Regions from separate parts of the Mesorhizobium sp. ES1-3 genome, predicted to be linked through region 2. Evidence: riboswitches for the same ligand, from Rfam matches in the RefSeq annotation. Region 2 holds a riboswitch; each other region holds the start of a gene.
The links. A riboswitch is a leader RNA that binds a small molecule or an ion and turns the genes downstream of it on or off. The one in region 2 is predicted to bind cobalamin.
Positions count from the first base shown of each region.

Region 1: linked by a shared signal. The riboswitch ahead of LB536_RS28800 (DUF1636 family protein) and the one ahead of bluB (5,6-dimethylbenzimidazole synthase) in region 2 are both predicted to bind cobalamin.
Region 3: linked by a shared signal. The riboswitch ahead of LB536_RS08055 (aromatic ring-hydroxylating oxygenase subunit alpha) and the one ahead of bluB (5,6-dimethylbenzimidazole synthase) in region 2 are both predicted to bind cobalamin.
Region 4: linked by a shared signal. The riboswitch ahead of LB536_RS05730 (DUF1636 family protein) and the one ahead of bluB (5,6-dimethylbenzimidazole synthase) in region 2 are both predicted to bind cobalamin.

Region 1 is NZ_JAIUGW010000033.1:32,712-38,372, forward strand. It holds gene LB536_RS28785 (NuoB/complex I 20 kDa subunit family protein) at 1-534, opposite strand, end outside; gene LB536_RS28790 (NADH-quinone oxidoreductase subunit A) at 525-890, opposite strand; gene LB536_RS28795 (winged helix-turn-helix domain-containing protein) at 1,221-2,420, shown strand; cobalamin riboswitch at 2,450-2,657, shown strand; gene LB536_RS28800 (DUF1636 family protein) at 2,695-3,123, shown strand; gene cobW (cobalamin biosynthesis protein CobW) at 3,125-4,162, shown strand; gene LB536_RS28810 (cobaltochelatase subunit CobN) at 4,182-5,661, shown strand, end outside.
Region 2 is NZ_JAIUGW010000031.1:49,566-55,226, reverse strand. It holds gene LB536_RS28210 (TetR/AcrR family transcriptional regulator) at 1-162, shown strand, start outside; gene LB536_RS28205 (hypothetical protein) at 252-1,235, shown strand; partial or broken gene bluB (5,6-dimethylbenzimidazole synthase) at 1,403-1,909, opposite strand; cobalamin riboswitch at 2,081-2,260, opposite strand; gene LB536_RS28195 (histone deacetylase family protein) at 2,383-3,309, shown strand; gene LB536_RS28190 (exodeoxyribonuclease VII small subunit) at 3,313-3,564, shown strand; gene LB536_RS28185 (DUF2277 domain-containing protein) at 3,657-3,923, shown strand; gene LB536_RS28180 (pirin family protein) at 3,964-4,884, shown strand; gene dxs (1-deoxy-D-xylulose-5-phosphate synthase) at 4,955-5,661, shown strand, end outside.
Region 3 is NZ_JAIUGW010000004.1:165,345-171,005, forward strand. It holds gene LB536_RS08030 (alpha-glucosidase family protein) at 1-349, shown strand, start outside; gene LB536_RS08035 (ABC transporter ATP-binding protein) at 380-1,492, shown strand; gene LB536_RS08040 (DUF680 domain-containing protein) at 1,575-1,823, opposite strand; gene LB536_RS08045 (DUF680 domain-containing protein) at 1,890-2,096, opposite strand; gene LB536_RS08050 (DUF680 domain-containing protein) at 2,169-2,372, opposite strand; cobalamin riboswitch at 2,866-3,068, shown strand; gene LB536_RS08055 (aromatic ring-hydroxylating oxygenase subunit alpha) at 3,183-4,430, shown strand; gene LB536_RS08060 (hybrid-cluster NAD(P)-dependent oxidoreductase) at 4,451-5,551, shown strand.
Region 4 is NZ_JAIUGW010000003.1:106,164-111,824, reverse strand. It holds gene LB536_RS05745 (DSD1 family PLP-dependent enzyme) at 1-936, shown strand, start outside; gene LB536_RS05740 (helix-turn-helix domain-containing GNAT family N-acetyltransferase) at 1,121-2,056, shown strand; partial or broken gene LB536_RS05735 (GyrI-like domain-containing protein) at 2,064-2,213, opposite strand; cobalamin riboswitch at 2,334-2,540, shown strand; gene LB536_RS05730 (DUF1636 family protein) at 2,630-3,043, shown strand; gene LB536_RS05725 (ABC transporter ATP-binding protein) at 3,040-3,828, shown strand; gene LB536_RS05720 (ABC transporter substrate-binding protein) at 3,874-4,821, shown strand; gene LB536_RS05715 (FecCD family ABC transporter permease) at 4,821-5,661, shown strand, end outside.

The DNA of each region.
Region 1 (5,661 bases), on a different contig from region 2:
AATGCCGTAGAGCAGGGCTTCGGCGCTCGGCGGGCAGCCGGGCACATAGATGTCGACGGGCACGACGCGGTCGCAGCCACGCACCACCGAATAGGAATAATGATAATAGCCGCCGCCATTGGCGCAGGAGCCCATCGAGATGACGTAGCGCGGCTCCGGCATCTGGTCGTAGACCTTGCGCAGCGCCGGCGCCATCTTGTTGGTTAGCGTGCCGGCCACGATCATGATGTCGGACTGGCGCGGAGACGCGCGCGGCGCGACGCCGAACCGCTCCGAATCGTAGCGCGGCATCGAGGTGTGGATCATCTCGACCGCGCAGCACGCCAGGCCGAAGGTCATGAACATCAGCGAGCCGCTGCGCGCCCAGGTGATCAGCGCCTCGGTCGAGGTGACCAGAAAACCCTTGTCGGCAAGCTCGTTGTTGATTTCGAGGAAGAAGGGATCGTCCTGCCCCACCGGCTTGCCGGTATTGGGATCGATGATACCCTTGGGCTTCGGCGCGACGAGGGTGCCTGAACTGTCGTTCAATCCCATTCCAGCGCTCCTTTTTTCCATTCATAGGCAAAGCCGATTGTCAGCACTGCCAAAAACACCATCATCGACCAGAAACCGAGCATGCCGATCTTCGAGAAGGACACCGCCCAGGGAAACAGGAAGGCTACTTCGAGATCGAAGATGATGAACAGGATCGACACCAGGTAGAAACGGATGTCGAACTTCATGCGGGCGTCGTCGAACGAGTTGAATCCGCATTCATAGGCGGACAGCTTCTCGGGATCCGGGTTGCGGTAGGCTACCAGGAACGGCGCCGCGAGCAGCGCCAGGCCGACCACCAGCGCCACGCCGATAAACAGGACGATGGGCAGGTACGAACTGAGGAGTGCGTTCATGCAGCGGCTTTCCGTTGGCGCCAATCCACGTTGATTACAGCACCGGACCTTATTGCGGAAGCGTGACAGATTAACCGCTGAACCGTTTTAAGGAGCCTATGCTGCAACGCGGCGAGGGTTAGCGCAGCACTTCCAGCGAAGCAAGTCAAACCTTGTTCAAAACACCGAGCTGGACGGCAATCCGGGAGAAACTGGTCCCATACGCTCCTGTTTGATTTCCTTCGTCTTTTACTCCACTTTTCTCTCCTGACAAGGTTGCCGCCAAAACCCTGCTAGCATGGACAGGAATCACCCCGCAACGCCAGACAGGTCCACCAGAGACGCATCCGCATGAAGGAAAAGATCTCGCTTGCCGCCGCCCGGCGCATCGCGCTCGCCGCTCAGGGATTTCTCGATCCCCGCCCCGCCGGCACGCCCGACCGCCGCCACTTCGCCCGCGTTCTGTCTCGCACCGGCCTGCTGCAGATCGATTCCGTCAGTGCGGTGGTTCGCGCCCATTACATGCCCCTCTATTCGCGTCTTGGCCCCTATCCCCTCGCTTTGCTCGACAATGCCGCCGTGACGCGAAAGCGCACTGTGTTCGAATACTGGGCGCACGAGGCCTCGTTCCTGCCCGTCGAGACCTACCCGCTGATGCGCTGGCGCATGCAGCGCGCCGAGCAAGGCGATGAAATGTATCTGGGGCTGGCCAAATGGGGCCGCGAGCACGCCCCCTATATAGAAGAGATCTACCGCGAGGTCGTGGCACGCGGCCCGATCGCCGCTTCCGCGCTGGAAGGCCAGAAAGGCTCCGGCGGCTGGTGGGGCTGGAGCCACGCCAAGCACGCCTTCGAATGGCTGTTCTGGGCCGGGCGCATCACCACCGCGCACCGGCGCGGCTTCGAGCGCTTCTACGACCTGCCGGAGCGCGTGCTGCCGCAGGCGATCCTCGACCTGCCGGTACCGACCGCCGAGGATGCACATCGCGAATTGCTGCGCATCTCCGCCCGCGCCCATGGCGTGGCGACATCGGGCGACCTGCGCGATTATTTTCGACTCTCCCCCGCCGACATGAAAGGCCGCCTGGAGGAACTGGTCGAGACCGGCGAGTTGCTGCCGGTCCGTGTCGAGGGCTGGGACAAGCCGGCTTACCTTCATAGGGACGCGCGCTTGCCACGCAAGATCGAGGCCCGCGCCCTGCTGGCGCCGTTCGATCCGGTCGTCTTCGAGCGCTCGCGCAGCGAGCGGCTGTTCGATTTCCGCTACCGCATCGAGATCTACACCCCGGCCGACAAGCGCCAATATGGCTACTATGTCCTGCCCTTCCTGCTCGGCGACAGGATCGTGGCGCGCGTCGACCTCAAGGCCGACCGGCCGGCAAGTGTCCTGCGTGTCCATGCCGCCTACGCCGAGCCCGGCGCACCGCCCGAAACCGCCGCTCAGCTCTCCGAGGAATTGAAGCAGATGCAGGGCTGGCTTGGCCTCGAACGCATCGAAGTGACGCCCGCCGGCGACCTGGGCCCGGCGCTGTCCGACATCGCGGTGTCGTAAGCTCGCGTTGACACCACTGCCCGCAAGAGCCTAAATCCAATCCAGACGGTCTCCTCTCGGCAAAGGGAGGAGCCAAGAGGGAATGCGGTGCGGGATTGAAAATCCCAAATCCGCGGCTGTCCCCGCAACTGTGAGCGAAGAGCCAAGGCCGAAAGCCACTGGGATTGTCCCGGGAAGGCGGCTACCCAAGGCGATGACCCGCGAGCCAGGAGACCTGCCGTCTGGAATGCAAGTATCCGATCGCCCGGCGGGTTTTCCGGGCAAGGAGCCTGATTTGGATCGCGACAGCAGTTTTTCGGCTGAAACAACGGACATTTCGTCCGGCGGGGATGAAGACCTGGCCGGCATCACTGTCATCGTCTGCGCCTCCTGTCGCGACGAGACCGGCTCCGATGCTCATCCCCGGGCCGGCGAACTCTTGGCTGAAGATACGCGCCAAGCCGCCTCGGGCGACAACATCCGCATCCGCACCGTCGAATGCCTCGGCAATTGCAAGCGCCGGCTGAGCGCCGCGATCCTGCGCGACGGATGCTGGAGCTATGTGTTTGGCGATCTGACCCCGACCAGCGGCGCCGATCTCGTCACCGGCGCGAAACTCTTCGCCACATCCAGCGACGGCCTCATTCCCTGGCGGGGCCGGCCCGATAGCCTCAAACGCGGCCTCGTTGCCCGCATCCCTCCCCTCGACATACTGAAAGACTGATATGACCGCATCCGTTTCCCGCGTTCCCTGCACCGTCGTCACCGGCTTCCTCGGCGCCGGCAAGACGACCCTTGTCCGCCATCTCCTGGAAAACGCTGGCGGTAAGCGTATCGCGATCATCGTCAACGAGTTCGGCGACATCGGCATCGACGGCGAAATCCTCAAGGGCTGCGGCATCGATACCTGCCCCGAGGAAAACATCGTCGAGCTGGCCAATGGCTGCATCTGCTGCACCGTCGCCGACGATTTCGTGCCGGCGCTCGACCAGATCCTGTCCCTGACGCCGAAGGTCGACCATATCCTGATCGAAACCTCGGGCCTCGCTCTGCCCAAGCCGCTGGTCCAGGCTTTCCAGTGGCCGACAGTGAAGAGCCGGGTGACCGTCGATGGCGTCATCGCCGTGGTCGACGGTCCCGCACTTGCCGAAGGCCGGGTTGCCAACGACATGGAAGCCCTGCAGGCACAGCGCGCCGGGGATGAAAGCCTCGACCATGATGATCCGGTCGAGGAGGTGTTCGAGGATCAGATCGCCTGCGCCGATCTGATCATCCTGTCGAAGAGCGACCTGATGGACGCCGACGGCTCGGCCCGCGCCAACAGCATCATCGGCGAACACTCAGCCCGCGCCGTGAAGATCGTGCCGACGTCTCATGGCAAGGTCGATCCCTCGGTGCTGCTCGGCCTCGGTCTCGCCGTCGAGGACGATATCGAGAACCGCAAATCCCATCATGACGGCGCGTTCGACCACGAGCATGACGACTTCGACACGTTCATCGTCGACATTCCCTCGATCGCCAATCCCGACGAGCTGGCAAAGCGCGTCGCCGCGGCCGCCGAACAGGAAAACGTGCTGCGGGTGAAAGGCTTCGTCGAAGTCGGCGGCAAACCGATGCGGCTCCTGCTGCAGGCCGTCGGCCCGCGCGTCAATCATTACTATGACCGCGCCTGGAGCGCCGAGGACGACCGCCGTTCGCGCCTGGTCGTCATCGGCCTCAAGGGGCTGAACCGTCCGGCGATCGAACGTATCCTCGCCGGCTGATTTTCAGGCACAGGCCGCGATGCACATCCTCACCACGACCTCCGCCTCGCTCGACGATCTCGCCGAGCCTGTCGATCTCAGGCAGGCGCCGGCGGATATCGTGGCCCTGTCGTTCACCGACAGCGACCTCGCCGGACTGGCGGCGGCATGGAAGGCCGACGCCGATCGCCTGCCCTCGATGCGGCTGGCGGCACTGCGCGACCTGCGCCATCCCATGTCGGTCGACCTCTGGGTTGACAGCGTCGCCCGCCACGCCAAGGTCGTCCTGGTGCGTATCCTCGGCGGTTACGACTGGTGGCGCTATGGCTGCGACCAACTGGCGGCAATTGCCCGCGAACGCGGCATAAGACTGGCGCTGCTTCCCGGTGAAAGCCATGACGAGGATTTCAGGCTGATCGAAGCCTCGACGCTGCCCCGCGCCGAACTCGACGGCCTGCTCGGCTATTTCCGCGAGGGCGGCCCGGCCAATATGAACGCGCTGGTGCACAGGCTGGCGGGCCTGGCCGGACAGGATACATCCGTCGCCAGTCCGGTCAGCGTGCCGAAGGCCGGTTACTATCAGTTTGGAATGGGGGTCGCAGAGAAGCCGGACCTTTCAAATGTCAGCGCCCCTATCATCCCGATTCTCTTCTACCGATCGATGCTGCTCGCGGCCGATGTCGCCCCGATCGATGCGCTGGCCGAGGCTTTGCGCTCCCAGGGACTGGCACCGGTCCCGATCTTTGTTTCCAGTCTCAAGGATCCGCTGTCCCTGGCATTCGCCGAAAATGCCGTCGCATCGCTGAAACCGGCCGCCATCATCACCGCGACCGCTTTCGCGTCCGGCGCCGAGGCCGGCGTGGAAACCCTGTTCGACCGCGCCGGCGTGCCTGTCTTCCAGGTCATCGTCGCCACCACACGCCGCGACGTCTGGGAAAACAACCAGCGCGGGCTGGCACCCGCCGACCTTGCCATGCATGTCGTGCTGCCCGAACTCGATGGCCGCATCCTTGCCGGCGCCATTTCCTTCAAGGGCGAGAGTGATGTCGACCCGGCGCTAGGCCACCGTGCGTTGGCCAACCAGCCGCAAGCGGATCGTGTGGAGCAAGTGGCTAAGCGCGTAGCGGCCTTCATCCGTTTGCAAGAGACCCCGCGCGCCGAACGCAAGCTCGCGATCCTGATCCCCGATTACCCCAGCGCCCCCGGCCGAACCGGCTATGCGGTCGGGCTCGATGTTCCGTCCAGCGTGATCGCCATGCTGCACGACTTGAGCGAACAGTGCTATGCCGTTGAAGGGATTCCACAAACGCCGCGTGAATTGCTGGATTTGCTGGAAAAAAGTGATCACCGACTTGGCTTGGCGGACTATTTGCATCTCTCGAAAGAACTGCCAGCAGATGCAATCGCCTCAGTAGAGGCTGCTTGGGGCAGAGCAGATCGGGAGACAGGTCTTCGCGAAGCACCCCCCTCTGTCCTGCCGGACATCTCCCCCGCAAGGGGGGAGATCGGCAGTTTCGGGG
Region 2 (5,661 bases):
GATCCGGAGACCGCGGCGCGGCTGATCAATGGGGCGAGCAGTCAGGCCGCGCAGCGGATCGCCAATTCGAACGATCCCGAAGCGACATCGAGGAAGGTGGTGGCCGCGTTCAAGCAATTGCTTGAAGGCCTGCTCGAGAAGCCGGAAGCGCGGCCAAACTGAGCCACCGTGGCCCTCCCGCCGCCGCCTGCAATTGACAATAGCCGGTTTGAGCGCATCCTCCACAGCCATCTCTGAGGGGAGATTCGGGCATGTGGGATTTCGATATCGGCAGGTCGGTGTCCATCATGATGCGGACCTGGCCCTTCATTGTCTTTCGCATGATCGTCTATTTCGGCATCACGCTGGCCTACATCATGGCCACCGGCACGGGCGCCTCCGTCGGCTATGGCGTCGGCCATATCTCCACCGATCCTGATGGACCGTTGTCCTTCGCCATGTGGGGTGGCGTGGTCGGTTTCGGCCTCGTCTCGATCGCCGTCTATTGGATCCGCGAATATATCCTTTACGTCGTCAAGGCGGGTCACATCGCCGTCATGGTTCATCTGATCGACGGCCATGACGTTCCCGACGGCCAGAACCAGATCGCCTACGCAAAAGAGATTGTGACCGAGCGTTTTGCCGAGGCGAACATCCTTTTCGTCGTCGACCAATTAGTCAAGGGCGCCATCCGCGCCATCACCGGCCTGCTCGGCGGCATCGCGGCTTTCCTGCCCATTCCGGGCCTGAGCGGCCTGGTCTCGTTCCTCAACACGGTGATCCGCCTGTCGCTGACCTATGTCGATGAGATCATTCTCGGCTACAACATCCGCATCAATTCGTCCTCGCCCTTCGAGACCGCGCGGCAAGGCGTCGTGCTCTACGCCCAGAATGGCAAGACCATGGTCAAGAACGCGGTCTGGCTGGCGGTCATCATGTGGGGCGTCTCCTTTGTCATCTTCCTGCTGATGCTGGCGCCGGCGGCCGCCATTCTTTACGTCATGCCCGGTCAGCTCGCCGGTTGGGCCTTCGTTCTGGCCATCGTCTTTGCCTGGGCCTTCAAGGCGGCGTTCATCGAGCCGTTCGCCATCGCCTGCCTGATGCAGGTCTATTTCAAGACCATCGAGGGCCAGGTGCCCGATGCCGCCTGGGACGCCCGGCTCGCCGAAGCCTCGTCGAAGTTCCGGGAACTCAAGGACAAGGCGCTCTCCACCTTCGACGGTTCGCACTGGGGTACGGCCGGCGCGACGCGCTGATCGGCGGGGTTTGCCGGCGCAGCGGCGACGGTGTCGAGGCGGGCCACCGTGGATTTGAGCGAGGCCTCACCCTGGCCGCAAAACGTCTCGCTCATGATCAGGTCTGGCAGCGGCAGCCGTCGGCCCCAGCCATGCGTTTCGAGGTCGGGTTTGGGCGCGAACTCGGAAACACGGCCAACGCAGAGATAGGCGATCGGCGTCACGTGGTCGGGGATGGATAGCAGGCTTTTCAGCGCTTGCGTCTCGATGATGCTGACCCAGCCGACGCCAACGCCCTCGGCACGCGCGGCCAGCCAGAAATTCTGCACCGCGCAGACCGTGCTGTAGAGATCCATTTCCGGATTGTGCCAGCGTCCCAGCGGCGAGCCTTTCGAACGCTCGCGGTCGCAGGTGATGCAGATGTTGAGCGCGCTTTCGCAAATGCCTTCGAGCTTGAGCTTGCGGTAGAGCGCCCGCCGGTCCGCCTCGATTGCCGGCAGTTCCTGTTCGCGGGCGGCCAAGAACAGGTCGCGCACCTCCCCCCGTCGCGCGGCATCGCGAATGACGATGAAATTCCAGGGCTGCATGAAGCCGACCGACGGCGCGTGATGGGCGGCAAGCAGCAGCCGCGCCAGCACCTCGTCGTCGATCGTCTCCGATGTAAAATGGCTACGCACGTCGCGCCGCGTGAACATGGCGCGGTAAACCGCGTCGCGCGCAATCTGGTCGAATCCATCGCCCATTGCAGCGGTCATATCTTCCGGCATCGCTTGTCCCCTTGCGATTGCAGCAGTTCAAATTTTCAGAGCGTACTTTGTGCGTCCAAGAGAACGCACGCCGCTCTGATATCATCCGCCTGACCATGCGGATGACGATGCCTGCCAGGCCGGTCTTCTGGCTCGGGATCAACCCACGTCCGGTGCCTTCCCGTCATCGACAGTGGCACTTACCGGCGCAGTCCCCCTCACAGCGTTGGGCACGCCACGGTATCAAACCGTGTTCCCGATTCTCCCGCTTTCGCGGGCACCAGGCAGTAGCGGCAGTCTTACGCCGAATGGCCGGCGACGCCAATGCCCGCAGCGACATGAATGGACGCAGGTTCGATTTTCCCCAGCGATCAGGCCGCAACGCATGGCCATCGCCGCGCCGGGGCACTAGATAGGGGGACATGGCCACTCGTCTCTACACGCACCCGATCTTTTTCGAACACATCACCCCGCCCGGTCACCCCGAGCGGCCCGACCGCCTGCGCGCCATCGAACGCGTGCTCGACGACGAAGCTTTCGCCGCGCTCGACCGCGTCGAGGCACCGCAAGGCGACGAGGCGACCATCCTTTACGCGCATCCCGCCGATTTCGTCGCGCGTGTCCGCGCCGCCATCCCCGACGAAGGCATTGCCCGCATCGATGCCGACACCACCGCCAGCCCGAAGAGCTGGCAGGCCGCGACCACGGCGATCGGCGCCGCCAACGCCGCCGTCGACGACGTCTTTGCGGGCCGCGCCGACAATGTCTTCGTCGCCGCCCGGCCGCCTGGGCACCATGCGGAAAAGACCACGGCCATGGGCTTCTGCTTCTTCAATACGGCGGCAATCGCTGCGCGCTATGCACAGAAGAAGCATGGCGCCGAGCGTGTCGCCGTCGTCGACTGGGACGTGCATCACGGCAACGGCACGCAGGATATTTTCTGGGACGATCCCTCGGTGCTCTATTGCTCGACACACCAGATGCCGCTCTATCCCGGCACCGGCGCGAAGAACGAGACCGGCGCTGGCAATATCGTCAACGCGCCGCTGGCGCCGCGGACCGGCAGCGAGGTGTTTCGCGATGCTTTCCTGTCGCGCGTGCTGCCGGCACTCGACAATTTCGCGCCCGACCTGATCATCATTTCGGCTGGCTTCGACGCGCACCATCGCGACCCGCTGGCGGAAATCAATCTGACCGAGGACGATTTCGACTGGGCGACCGGCCAGCTGATGCAGCGCGCCGCACGCCATGGCGGCAACCGGCTCGTCAGCCTGCTCGAGGGCGGCTACGATCTGCAGGGATTGGCATTTTCGGTCGCCGCCCATGTCGGGCGACTGATGAAAGGATGAATGATGACTGGTGAGATCAACGAAGACGTCAAGGCGATGAGCTTCGAACAGGCACTCGACGCTCTGGAGAAGATCGTCGATGATCTGGAGCGTGGCGACGTGCCGCTCGACCAGTCGATCCGGATCTACGAGCGCGGCGAGGCGCTGAAGATGCATTGCGACCGGTTGCTGAAGGCCGCTGAGGACAAGGTCGAGAAGATCAGGCTGTCGCGCGACGGCAAGCCGGTTGGAACCGAGCCGCTCGACGCGGACTAGGGAGCCGAGCAGCTTTACCGATTTTTGGACACGATCATGATCGAGGATACAGTTCGTCCCGATTGAAACGGACAAGAGGAGATACGGAAGCGATGTGCAGAAACATCAAGACCCTGTTCAATTTTGATCCGCCGGCAACCAATGACGAAGTCCGCGACGCGGCACTCCAGTTTGTCCGCAAGCTGAGCGGTACGACGCGGCCTTCCGCCAAGAACCAGCATGCATTTGATCACGCGGTCGACGCCATCGCGGCATCGGCACGCGAGCTTCTCGATTCGCTCGAAACCCACCAGCATCCGCGCAATCGCGAAGAGGTGGCGGCTAAACTAAGAGCAAAGGCGGCGATCCGGTTCGCCTGATATGCCCAAAGCGCCCACTGACCGCTGACCAGGAGAGTTCATGAGCTTCTTCCCGGGGAAAGACCCTGAGGCCGGCGATGCCTTCGCCAGCGACCAGATCGAGCTGATGGTCATCCCGAACGCCAAGGATATTGGCGGCTTCGAGGTGCGCCGCGCCTTGCCGACCGCCAAGCGGCGCCTGGTCGGGCCGTTCATCTTCTTCGATCGAATGGGTCCCGCCATCATGCGCGCCGGCCAGGCGCTCGACGTTCGTCCGCACCCGCATATCGGCCTGTCGACCGTAACCTATCTGTTCGACGGCAAGATCAGGCACCGCGATTCGCTCGGCACCGAAATGGTGATCGAGCCCGGCGACGTGAACCTGATGACCGCAGGCCGCGGCATCGTCCACTCCGAGCGCACGCCGCAGGAATTGCGCGGCGCGCCGATGTCGATCTCCGGCCTGCAGACGTGGCTGGCGCTGCCCGACGGCAAGGAAGAGGTGGCGCCGGTGTTCGAGAACACAGCTGCGCTGCGACTTCCAGAGATCGATGCCGAGGGCGTCAGCGGCCGTGTCGTCATCGGCGATTTCCAAGGATTGCGGTCTCCGGTGCGGGCGGATTCCGAAACGCTCTACGCTGATTTGCGGCTTGCGCCCGGTGCCAGCGTCAAGATCCCGGCCGATGCGGAAGAGCGCGCCATCTACACGCTGGAGGGCGAGGTCTCGATTTCAGGCGACGTCTTTCCGGCGGAACGGCTGCTGGTGTTCCGTCCCGGCGACGAGATCGTAATATCGTCGCCGACGGGTGCGCATTTCATGCTGTTCGGCGGTGCCTCGCTCGGTTCGAAGCGCTACATCTGGTGGAATTTCGTCTCTTCGTCCAAGGAGCGCATCGAACAGGCCAAGCAGGAATGGAAGACCGGCCGCTTCGATATCGTCCCCGGCGATGAGCAAGAATTCATTCCGCTGCCGGAAGGCTGAGCGGTGAGGGACTGACTATCCGTGTTACCGACACGCATTTACTTTCGGCGGCCGGCGGCCTATCCCGCCGATGAAAAGAAAGTCTGGACCCAACGTGAACGCAACGCTGCATACGCCGCTTCTCGACAAGGTTCGCGTCCCGGCCGACCTGCGCACGCTGGCCGAGAGCGAATTGCCGCAGCTGGCATCCGAGCTTCGGGCCGAACTGGTCGACGCCGTTTCCCGCACCGGGGGCCATCTCGGTGCCGGCCTTGGCGTGGTCGAACTGACGGTGGCGCTGCATTATGTCTTCAACACACCCGATGACCGGCTGATCTGGGATGTCGGCCACCAGGCCTATCCGCACAAGATCCTGACCGGACGCCGGGACCGCATCCGCACCTTGCGCCAGGAAGGCGGCTTGTCGGGCTTCACCCGCCGGGCCGAGAGCGAATACGACCCGTTCGGCGCCGCCCACTCCTCGACATCGATATCGGCGGGTCTCGGCATGGCCGCCGCCCGCGACCTTTCGGGTGGTCGCAACAATGTCATTTCAGTCATCGGCGACGGCGCCATGTCGGCCGGCATGGCCTATGAGGCGATGAACAATGCCGGCGCGCTCGATGCGCGCCTCATCGTCATCCTCAACGACAATGACATGTCGATCGCGCCGCCGACCGGCGCGATGAGCGCCTATCTGGCGCGCCTGGCTTCCGGAAAGGCCTATATCGGCTTGCGCGACTTCGGCAAGAAACTGACCTCCTATCTCGGCAAGCGGGCCGATCGGGCCATCACCCG
Region 3 (5,661 bases), on a different contig from region 2:
GCTGCCGGTGCCAGCCAAGCATCTGTCAAAGGCGGTCAACGTGCAGCACGGTGACCAAACCTCGCTCCTCGAGCATTACCGGCGCTTTCTCGCCTTCCGCCGCGCCCATCCGGCACTGGCCAAGGGCGACATCACCTTCATCGAAAGCCAGGGCGACACCATCGCTTTCACCCGCCGGGCGGGCAATGAGGAGGTCGTCTGCGTCTTCAATCTGGCTGCCGCGCCGGCGAAGGTTGACCTCGGCAACCGAACCCTGCAACCTTTGGCGGGACACGGGTTTTCCGGGCAGGCAAGCACCGGTTCGGTCGAGCTCGGCGGTTACGGCGCCTGGTTCGGGCGCATAGGCTGAAACATCCGAGGAATCACTGGGAGGAAACCAATGGCCGATGTCAATTTGAGGCAAGTGAAGAAGTCCTACGGCAATCTCAACATTCTCCACGGCATCGACCTCGACATCAAATCGGGCGAGTTCATCGTCTTCGTCGGTCCGTCGGGCTGCGGCAAGTCGACCTTGCTGCGCTCGATCGCCGGGCTCGAGGAGATCACGGCGGGTGAACTCAGGATCGACGGCCAGGTGGTCAACGACGTGCCGCCGTCGAAGCGCGGCATCGCCATGGTGTTCCAGTCCTACGCGCTCTATCCGCACATGACCGTCTACGACAACATGGCCTTCTCGATGAAGATCGGCAAGGAAAGCAAGGCCGAGATCGACAAGCGGGTGCGGCAGGCAGCCGAGATCCTGCAGCTGACCAAATATCTCGACCGCCTGCCCAAGGCGATGTCGGGCGGCCAGCGCCAGCGTGTCGCCATCGGCCGCGCCATCGTGCGCAATCCGAAAGTGTTCCTGTTCGACGAGCCGCTGTCGAACCTTGACGCGGCACTGCGCGTCGCCACGCGCATCGAGATCGCCAAGCTCAAGGAATCCATGCCCAACACGACCATGATCTACGTCACGCACGACCAGGTCGAGGCGATGACGCTGGCCGACCGCATCGTCGTGCTCAAGGACGGCCACATCGAGCAGGTCGGCACGCCGATGGAGCTCTACAAGAACCCCGGCAACCTCTTCGTCGCCCAGTTCATCGGCTCGCCGGCCATGAACATCCTGCCGGCGACGGTCGACAAGACGGGCAACCCAACCATCATCAGCCATGTCGGCGGACGCAAGGCGACGGTACCGATCGCGACGCCTGCCTCGGCAAAGGGAGCGGCGGTCAGCTTCGGCGTGCGGCCGGAAGATCTCGCGATCGCCAGTGGTAGCGACTATCTGTTCGAGGGGACGGTCGATTATCTCGAGCAGCTCGGCGAGGTCCAGCTGGTCTATATCGACATCGGCCGGGCCGACCTGCCGCTGGTGACCAAGTTGCCGGGCAATGTCGAGGTCAAGCGCGGCTCGACGTTGCGGCTGACCGCCAATGCCGGCGACCTTCATATCTTCGATGCCGACGGTCGCTCCTTTGCCTTGCACGAAGTCGAAGCAAAGGCGGCCTGAGACCAACTGTTCTCGACGACGCAAAAAGAGCGGCGGGCATGGCCCGCCGCTCTTCTTTGTCTATGTCTAAGGTCCGGATCTGTTAGTTGTTGCCGAACAGATTGCGATCGGCACCCTGATGCGCCGGCTTCTGCACGTCGCCGGACGAATTGAGCAGCTTGTAGACGGGCGAGTCGCTGTTGCGGATCGAACCCGTATGCGACGTGTCGACATTGACGGTCGACGACGCAGTGGGCTGATTGGCGCCATTGGAGCCATAGTTGTCGCTGCCGGCGAAGGCGTTGCCGGAGAGGGCCAGAACGGCGGCGGCAGCAATGAGGATCTTGTTCATTTTAAGTACTCCTGATTTCTTGAATTCCACGAGCGGCGGGCTAGCCCGCCGCTCGTGGACGGGCCGTTAACGGCCGAAGAGGTTGCGATCGCTGCCCTGCTGGGCAGGCGCCTGCGTGGCCGAAGCCGACTTGCCGATCGACGCTGTGTTCGAGTTGTCGGTCGAAGTGACAGCGGCCTGGTCGGCGCCGCTCGAACCGTAATTGTCACTGCCGGCGAAGGCGCTGCCGGAGAGGGCCAGGACGGCGGCGGCAGCAATGAGGATCTTGTTCATTTTAAGTACTCCTGAATTTGTGGCATCCACCGGCGCGGCAGGGTCGCCCCGCCGCGTGCCGGGGATCGGCAGTTAGTTGTTGCCGAAGCGTTTGTGGTCGGCGCCCGTCACAGGCGCATGAGCAGCCGGCTCCGACTTGCCGGTCGAAGCGGTGTACGAGCTGTCCACGGCTGCTGCGGGCTGATTGGCGCCGTTCGAACCGTAATTGTCGCTACCAGCGAAGGCGCTGCCGGAAATCGCCAGAAGGGCGGCGGCAGTGAGAACAATCTTTTTCATTTTGGGTACTCCAGTATTTTTCCGTCCGTCTAGCGGCGTGTCTTGGGATTAAAATCGCGTCGTTCGGACAGCCCCGATGTGGGAGAGCCCCCCGGCCGTTTCCAATCACGAAGTTGTTCAGCGTGGACCATGACTCCACCACTTGAAATTGTACCAGGGCTTTCCACATCCGCTCTTTTTCTTCGTGATATCAATTGGTTATCTAACTCCAACGCCTCGATCATCAACTGTGTCGGAGGCTCGGCGTTCACACCGTCTTGCACGCACCGTCAACAGAAACGAACCGTTCGGTTCGATTTTAGACTCTGCTAATAGTCACTTTTTGAAACCGTTAACCTTCTCGCCCGCGGCAAAGGGGTCGAAAACGGTGCCGGCGCGTCTGGCGACGGAGGTCGATTCCAACGGCTACGACCCTGTCCCGACGATCCAGCGTGCGTGTCGCGCCGCATGGATGCGATGTCGCTTTCGTGCCGATGTCGCAAAGCCTGCCGTGATTAGATCAGACATCTCAGGTGCCGCTGCGTGACGATGGAGCGGAGAATTGGGAAGCCGGTCAGATTCCGGCGCTGCCCCCGCAACGGTGGTGGAGTTCAAGTCGCAACGGGAGACCACTGGGCGAAGGCCTGGGAAGGTGTCGCGATGGTCCGCAAGGACAACTCCAGAGCCCGGAAACCAGCCCGAGATGGCTAGAACTCGACTGATCGCGGTGGGCGGTCAAGAGGCGGATGGTGTTTGTCCGGCTTTTCGCCGATCTGCGTCCAGTCCTTCCTCAATCACCACCAGTTCAGTCCTTGAAACTGAGGACAGGACATGGACGCGCGCAACGACATGCTGAGGCTCTTGAACAGCCGCAAACAAGGCTTTTCGCTGGAACAGCCCTTTTACACCGACCCGGACTACTTCAAGCTGGACATGGAGCTGATCTGGTATCGCGACTGGCTGTTCATCGGCCATGATTGCGAATTGCCCAAGCCGGGCAGCTTCATCACCGTGCAGATCGGCGATTATCCGGTCGTGCTGGTGCGCGATCAGCAGGGCAAGATCAACGCCTTCCATAATTCCTGCCGCCATCGCGGCAGCCGCGTCTGCAACACCGACAAGGGCATGGCCGCCAAACTGGTCTGTCCCTATCACCAGTGGACCTACGAGCTCGACGGCCGGCTGCTGTTCGCCCGCCAGATGGCCGATGGGTTCGACAAGAGCCAGTTCGGGCTGAAGCCGGTCGCCTGCGAAAGCGTCGCCGGCTATGTCTTCATCTGCCTGGCCAAGGAGCCCGCCGACTTCGCGCCGATGCGGGCGATGATCGAGCCCTATCTGAAGCCGCACCGGCTCAGCGAGGCCAAGATCGCCTTCGAGAGCACGATCATCGAGAAGGGCAACTGGAAGCTGGTCTGGGAAAACAACCGCGAATGCTATCATTGTGCGGGCAATCATCCGGAGCTGTGCAAGACCTTCCCGGAAGCACCGACCGTGACCGGCGTGCAAGGGGCCGACAGCGATCCGGAGATGCTGGCGCACTGGGCGAAATGCGAGGCTGCTGGCCTACCCAGCAAATTCCGCATCGACCCGGCCGGGCAATACCGCGCCACCCGCGCGCCGCTGCTGCGCGATGCCCAGAGCTACACGATGACCGGCAATCGGGCGGTGAAGAAGAACCTGTCCGACAGCGTTTCGGCCGACCGGATCGGCACGCTGATGCACTATCACTACCCGACAACCTGGAATCATATCCTCATCGACCATGCCGTCACCTTCCGCGTGCTGCCGGTCAGCGCCACGGAGACGGCGGTGACGACCAAATGGCTGGTACACAAGGATGCGGTCGAGGGCGTCGACTACGATCTCGCCGAACTCACCCATGTCTGGACCGAAACCAACGACCAGGATCGCCGCATCGTCGAAGAGAACGCCTTCGGTATCCTATCGCCCGCTTACGAGCCCGGCCCCTATTCCGAGCTGCATGAGGGCGGTGTGATCCAGTTCGTCGACTGGTATGCCCGCTTCATCGGACCGCGCCTTGCCGAAGGTGGCCGGCCCGCGCTGCGCAGCGTCGCATGAGAGGCTGAGGGATGAATGCGATGACCGACCTTGGCCTTTATCGTCATCTCGACCAGATGGCGCCCTGGAACGACAGGCTGCAGGTGCTGGAAGTGATCGGCGTCAGCGACGAGGCGCCGGACGTGAAGACCTTCACCTTCCGGTCCGACAACCAGACCTGGTTCCGCTACAAGCCAGGCCAGTTCGTGACGCTGGAACTGCCGACGCCGGACGGACCGCTGATGCGTACCTATACGCTGTCGTCCTCGCCGTCGCGGCCGTTCTCGATCGCGGTGACGGTGAAGGCGCAGGCGGGCAGCGTCGGCACACGCTGGATGTTCGATCACCTGGCGCCGGGCTCGCACGTCAAGGCCTATGGACCAGGCGGCGACTTTTCACTGCACAGCCATCCGGCGGCAAAGTATCTGTTCGTCTCGGCCGGTTCCGGCGTGACGCCGATGATGTCGATGCTGCGCTGGCTGAACGACTGCGCGCCATGGACCGATGTCGGCTTCGTCAACTGCGCGCGGCGCCCGGAAGAGATCATCTTTCGCAAGGAGCTCGAGCTGCTCGGTGGCCATATGCCGGGCCTGTCGCTCGGCTTCATGATCGAGGAGCGGTCGAGCCGCGAGGGCTGGTACGGCCATATGGGCCGCATCGACGCCATCCGGCTGCCGCTCCTGGCACCCGATTTCCGCGAACGCGAAATCTTCTGCTGCGGCCCAGATCCCTTCATGCGCGCCGTGCGCGGCATGCTGGAAGCCGCCGGCTTCGACATGACAAAGTACCATCAGGAGAGCTTTGCCGCACCGACCGTGGAGGAAATCCCGGCGCCGTTCGCGGCGCCGGCGCAGGACGGTGTGGCTATCCCCGTCGAAGCCGCGACGCCGATCCGATTCGCGCTTTCGGATGTCGACGCCGAATGCGTCGCCGGCCAGACCGTGCTGCAGACGGCGCGTGCCTCGGGCGTGCGGATACCGGCGGCCTGCGAATTCGGCCTGTGCGGAACCTGCAAGGTGAAGAAAGTCTCCGGCAGCGTCGAGATGAGCCACAATGGCGGCATCCTCGATCATGAGGTCGACGATGGCTTCATCCTGGCCTGTTGTTCCAGGCCATTGTCGGCGCTGGAAATCGAGGCTTGATACCGAACTGATCGCAGAAATGGTCGGCACCTTGCCGGCACAGCTTGCCTTGCCGGGATATCGTTTTCGAATCCTTCGATGGCGAGGCCGTGGTGCTCAACCTTGCCAAT
Region 4 (5,661 bases), on a different contig from region 2:
TTCATGACCTTCCATCCGCCGATCAGCGAGGCGGTGCTGAGGGCGTTTCCGGATGCGGATCTGCTGTACGGCAAACCGATGCCGGTCGGCGCGGCAAGGGCGGTGCTTTCCAGAGGCGAGGTGGCCTGGTCGCGGGTATGCTGGCTGATCGATACGCAGGAGAGGCTGGCTAACTATGGCGCGCTCGCCGACGAACTCGGCGTCGAGCTGCGCATCGCTTTCGAAATCGATGTCGGACTGCATCGTGGCGGCTTCGCCGATCCGGATGCCCTGTCGCAGGCTCTGACGGCGCTGCCGGCCCATAAAGGGCTGCGCTGTGAGGGCGTCATGGCCTATGAGGCGCATGCGCCGCACATACCCGCCCTGTTCGGCGGACCGGCCAAGGCGTTGGCGCAAGCCTCGAAACGGGCCGCCGCTTTCGTCGCGCGCCTCGGCATGAACCAGCGCCATATCTTGAACATTGGCGGCAGCAAGACCGCGCTGCTTCATCATGGCGGCACCGCCAACGAAGTGTCGATGGGCTCGGCCTTCGTGCTGCCCGGCGATTTCGACACGCCAGGTCTCCGCGGCTTTCAGCCGGCGGCCTTCATCGCAACGCCCATTCTGAAGGTGGTCGAGCCGATGCTGCCCGGCCCGCCGGCGGTCTCGCGTCTGCTGCAGGCGCTCGGCCGGTTTCCGCGCAAGGGCTGCTATCTCTATAGCGGCAAATGGATGGCCGAACCGGTGTTTCCCGAAGGCATGGATACGAACGGTCTGCTTGGCCTGTCCTCCAACCAGCAATTCATGTCCCTGCCCGCCGAAGCCGTCGTCAGGCCGGGCGACTACGCATTCCTGCGGCCGACGCAGAGCGAAGCCGTGCTGCAGCAGCTCGGGCCGATCGCGGTGCTTTCCGGTGGCAGGATCGTCGACCGCTGGCCGGTGCTGCCGATGGGGTGATGGCTGTCGTCTCGGCGTCGCCATTGGCGCCTGCATCTGCAATGTCGTCATTCCAGGGTCTGCGCGCGTCGCTGCGCTCCCTGCTCCGCACAAGAATGACGAAGTTGTGAGGCGCCTCGTTGCAACGATTTTATTGACTCAGTCAACTAAATGACTGATCCTGTCCAGGACAGGAGGAACCCCCATGACGATCCACGACCACCCCGGCAAGGAACGCATCGACGCGGTGCGCTCCTTCAACCGGTTCTACACCCGCCAGATCGGTGTGCTCGACGAAGGCTGGCTGAAAAGCACCTTTTCGCTTACCGAGGCGCGGGTGCTCTATGAGCTTGCCCATCGCGACGGGCTCGTCGCCAGCGACCTGGTGCGCGATCTCGGCCTTGACCCCGGCTATGTCAGCCGTTTGCTCAAAAAATTCGAGGAGCGCGGTCTGGTCGAGCGCGAAGCCACCGAGGCGGACGCGCGCCGCGCCTCGATCGCGCTGACGCCAGCGGGTAGGGAAGCCTTCGCGCCGCTCAACCAGGATTCGCACGACCAGGTGCGCGCGCTACTCGATCGCCTGGCGCCCGTCGATCAGGATCGGCTGGTCAAGGCCATGCGCATCGTCCAGGACCTGCTCGGCGACAGACCCGAACCCAAGGTGCCTTACATCCTGCGGCCGCTGCAGGTTGGCGACATCGGCTGGGTCACGCGCCGCCAGGGCATGCTCTACGCCCAGGACTATGGTTGGGACGAAACCTACGAGGCACTGGTGGCTGAGATCCTCGGCGAGTTCGTCAAGAATTTCGATCCGAAATGGGAGCGCGGCTGGATCGCCGAGCGGGAAGGTGAGGTCGTCGGCTCGGTCTTCGTCGTGCGCAAGTCGGATCAGGTGGCCAAGCTGCGGCTGCTCTATGTCGAACCTTCGGCGCGCGGCCTCGGCATCGGCAAGCGCCTGGTCGAGGAATGCATCGGCTTCGCCCGCGCCAGGGGCTACAAGACGCTGACCCTATGGACCAACGACATTCTGACCGCGGCCCGGCACATCTACCAGGCGGCCGGTTTCAAGCTGATCGAGGAAGAGCCTCACCATTCCTTCGGCAAGGATCTGGTCGGACAGAACTGGGATCTGGAGCTGTAGCGGCGCGTCATGCCTTGACCGGCACCCAGATCTCCAGCCCGCCATTACCGGTGCGGCCATCGAATTCGGGCCCATAGCGCTCGAATTCCGGCGCGTCGGCGATTTCATGGCCGGAGGCGGGCAGCCAGCCGTTCCAGATCGTGTTGATCGTACGCCGATGAAAAAACGGCAACGGCTGTCAGGCGGTCGGACGCAAAGTCGACGACAGGCTTGCTCTCAGGTCCGTTCTGTTATAACAAAACGAAGCAATCGCCTTGCCTCGCCGTCGCGCGCGGCCTAGGCTGCGACTCGTGATGGTCCCCGAGCCGAAAGGCGAGGGGTGAAAAGGGAACGCGGTGAGACCCCATGGGGTCGAGGCCGCGGCTGCCCCCGCAACTGTAAGCGGTGAGCAAGATCCGGAACGCCACTGGCCGGCAAGGCTGGGAAGGCAGGATTGCGCAGAGACCCGTGAGCCAGGAGACCTGCCATCACTGAGTTGACCGGACGGGGTGTGCCGGGAGGAAACGTGGACATCGGTCTTGTCGGCCGGTCGACCAACATCCTTCCGTCGCCAGTTTTGAAAGTGACGGGAAGTTGGACGGCGCAATCGATCGTATTCACCCCGGCTCCATGCACCAGATCATCGTGTGCACCCTTTGCCGCGACGTGCCGACCGGCGCCAGGTCGGGCGAAGGTTTGTGCGCCGAGTTGCGCTCCCGCCTCTCGGCCCAGCCTGACGTGGCGCATGGTTTCACGGTCGAGGGCGTGGCTTGCATGGCGGGTTGCGCGCGTCCCCTTGCAGTGGCTTTCCAGGCGCCAGGCAAGGCCGCCTATCTCTTCGGGTCGATCGACGCGCAGGTCGACGCCGCCGATCTCGTGCGGTTTGCCAGGCTCTACGCTTCGCTTCCCGACGGCTGGTGCAATTCCGGACAACGTCCGCCGCGCCTGGCCGGCAAGACGCTGGCCCGCATCCCGGCACCGGGCAAACCGGCGGATGGCAACCAATGACAACGCCGCTTCTCGATGCGCGCGACCTGGGCGCGATGGCGAATGGCCGGCATCTGGTCCATGCCGTCAGCCTGTCGGTGACGTCAGGCGACCGCCTCGCCATCATTGGTCCCAACGGCGCCGGCAAGACCACGCTGCTGCGCATGTTGTCGGGCATGCTCCGGCCGAGCCTCGGCGAGGTGAAGCTCGGCGGGCGGCGCCTGGATGGGATTTCGCCCGCCGAACGGGCCCTGCATATCGCCGTCGTGGGCCAGGCCGACCAGCCGGACCCACGGCTGGCGGTGATCGATTATGTCGAGCTTGGCCGCGTCCCGCATGCCGGCCTGAGGCGCCGCGGCGAGGAACGCGACATCGTCGTGGACGCGCTGCGCCGGACCGGCCTGTTGCCGCTGCTCGGCCGGACCATCGGCTCGCTGTCTGGTGGCGAACGCCAGCGCGCCCAGCTTGCACGTGCCATCGCGCAGGAGCCCAAAATCCTATTCCTCGACGAGCCGACCAACCACCTCGACCCGCGCGCCCGCGCGCAACTGCTCGAACTGGTGGCCGGCTTCGGCATGACGGTGATCGCGGTGCTGCACGATCTGACGCTGGTGGCACCCTTCGCCACCAGGGTCGCGGTGATGAACGAGGCCCGGCTGCAGGCGCTGGCGCCGCCGCACGAGGCGCTGACGCAGCAGCTGATCCGCGAGATTTTCGGCGTCGACGTGTTGCGCCTGCGCCATCCCACCGAGGACCGCGAACTGACGGTGTTCGACCTTCCGAACCGCGCCGCACCGCCGTCCTGATCAAATCCATCCTTGTCCGACACGTTCAACCAAGGAGCAAAGTCCGTGAAACGCCTCGCCTTGTCCCTCGTCGTCTCGCTGCTGGCCTCGACGGCCTTTGCCTTCCCCGTCACCGTCGACAGCTGCGGCAAGCCGCTGACCTTCGACGCGCCGCCGAAGCGCGCCGTCATCCATGATCTCAACATGGCCGAGATGGCCTTCGCGCTGAAGCTGCAGCCATCTATCGTCGGCCTGACCGGTATCACCGGATGGTACAAGGTCGCCCCCGAATTCAAGGCTGAGCAGGGCTCCATTCCCGAACTGGCGCCGAAATATCCGACGCTGGAGAATCTCATCGCCGTCGAGCCCGACTTCTTCTTCGCCGGCTGGTACTACGGCATGAAGCCCGGCGGCGAGGTGACCCCCGACACGCTCGCACCGCACGGCATCAAGACGCTGGTGCTGACCGAAAGCTGCGTCCATCTCGACAAGAGCCGCCCGGCCGCCTCCATGGACCTGCTCTATGGCGACGTCGAAAAGCTGGGCAAGGTCTTCGGCAAGGAGGCGGAAGCGGAAAAGCTTGTCGCCGGCTGGAAGGCGCAACTCGCCGATATCATCGCCAAGGTCGGCAGCGCCAAGGGAACACGCGTGTTCCTGTACGATTCCGGCGAGGACAAGCCGTTTACCGCGGGAAAGTTCGCCATCCCCAGCGCCATGATATCGGCAGCCGGCGGCGACAACATCATGGCCGACATGGATACTAGCTGGGGCAACACGGATTGGGAAACGGTGGCGGCGCGCAATCCGCAATTCCTCATCCTGCTCGATTATCAGGACGGCGGCGGTTACAGGAAACTGCTCGATTTCCTGAAGGCGCACCCGGCGATGAAGGAGACGGACGCGGTCAGGAACGAGCGCTTCGTGGCGCTTCGCTATGCCGAACTGACGCCAGGACCGGCGAACATCGAAGCCATCGGCAAGATCGCCAGGGCGATGCATCCGGAAGCGTTCTGATGGGTCTTGCCCGAGAGCACAAATCCGGCGCGCTTTCAGGGCACAAGGCCTTCACGCTGGCCATGACGGCGGGCGCGGTGGCGCTCGTCGCTCTCGCGCTGCTGTCGATCGCTTACGGCTCGACGCTGATACCTCTAACCGATGTCGTCGCCGCACTTGGCCGTGCCATCGGGCTGGATGAGCCCGGGATATCGGGCCCGGTCGGCAAGATCGTCGTCGACTTGCGGCTGCCGCGCACGATCCTGGCGATCTGTGTCGGCGGCGGGCTGGGTATCGTCGGCGCGCTTTTGCAGACGGTGACCCGCAACGACCTTGCCGACCCTTTCCTGTTCGGCCTGTCGTCGGGGGCCGCTGCCGGCGCGGTTTCCGTCATCACCGTCTTTGGTGACAGCTTCGGCATCTGGACCTTGCCTGTGGCTGCGTTCACCGGCGGCATACTCGCCGCCTCCATCGTGCTTTTGCTGGTGGCGCGGGTGAGGGGGCAAGGTCCCGAACGGCTGATCCTCGCCGGCCTTGCCGTCTCTTTCATGTTCACGGCCTTGACCAACTATCTGGTTTTTGCCGGCGACCAGCGCGCGGCCCATTCGGTGCTGTTCTGGACCATGGGCGGGCTCGGGCTGGCGCGCTGGGACAATGTGTGGCTGGGCGCGGTCGGCGCTGGCACGATCGCGGCTTACGGACTGTGGAACCACCGCAAGCTGGACGCTTTCCTGGCCGGCGAAAGCGCCGCCGAAAGTCTCGGCGTGCCGGTGGCCCGCATGCGCAGGACGACATTTCTCGTGGCGGCTTTCTCGACGGCAATCCTCGTCTCGGTCGCCGGCGTCATCGGCTTTGTCGGAT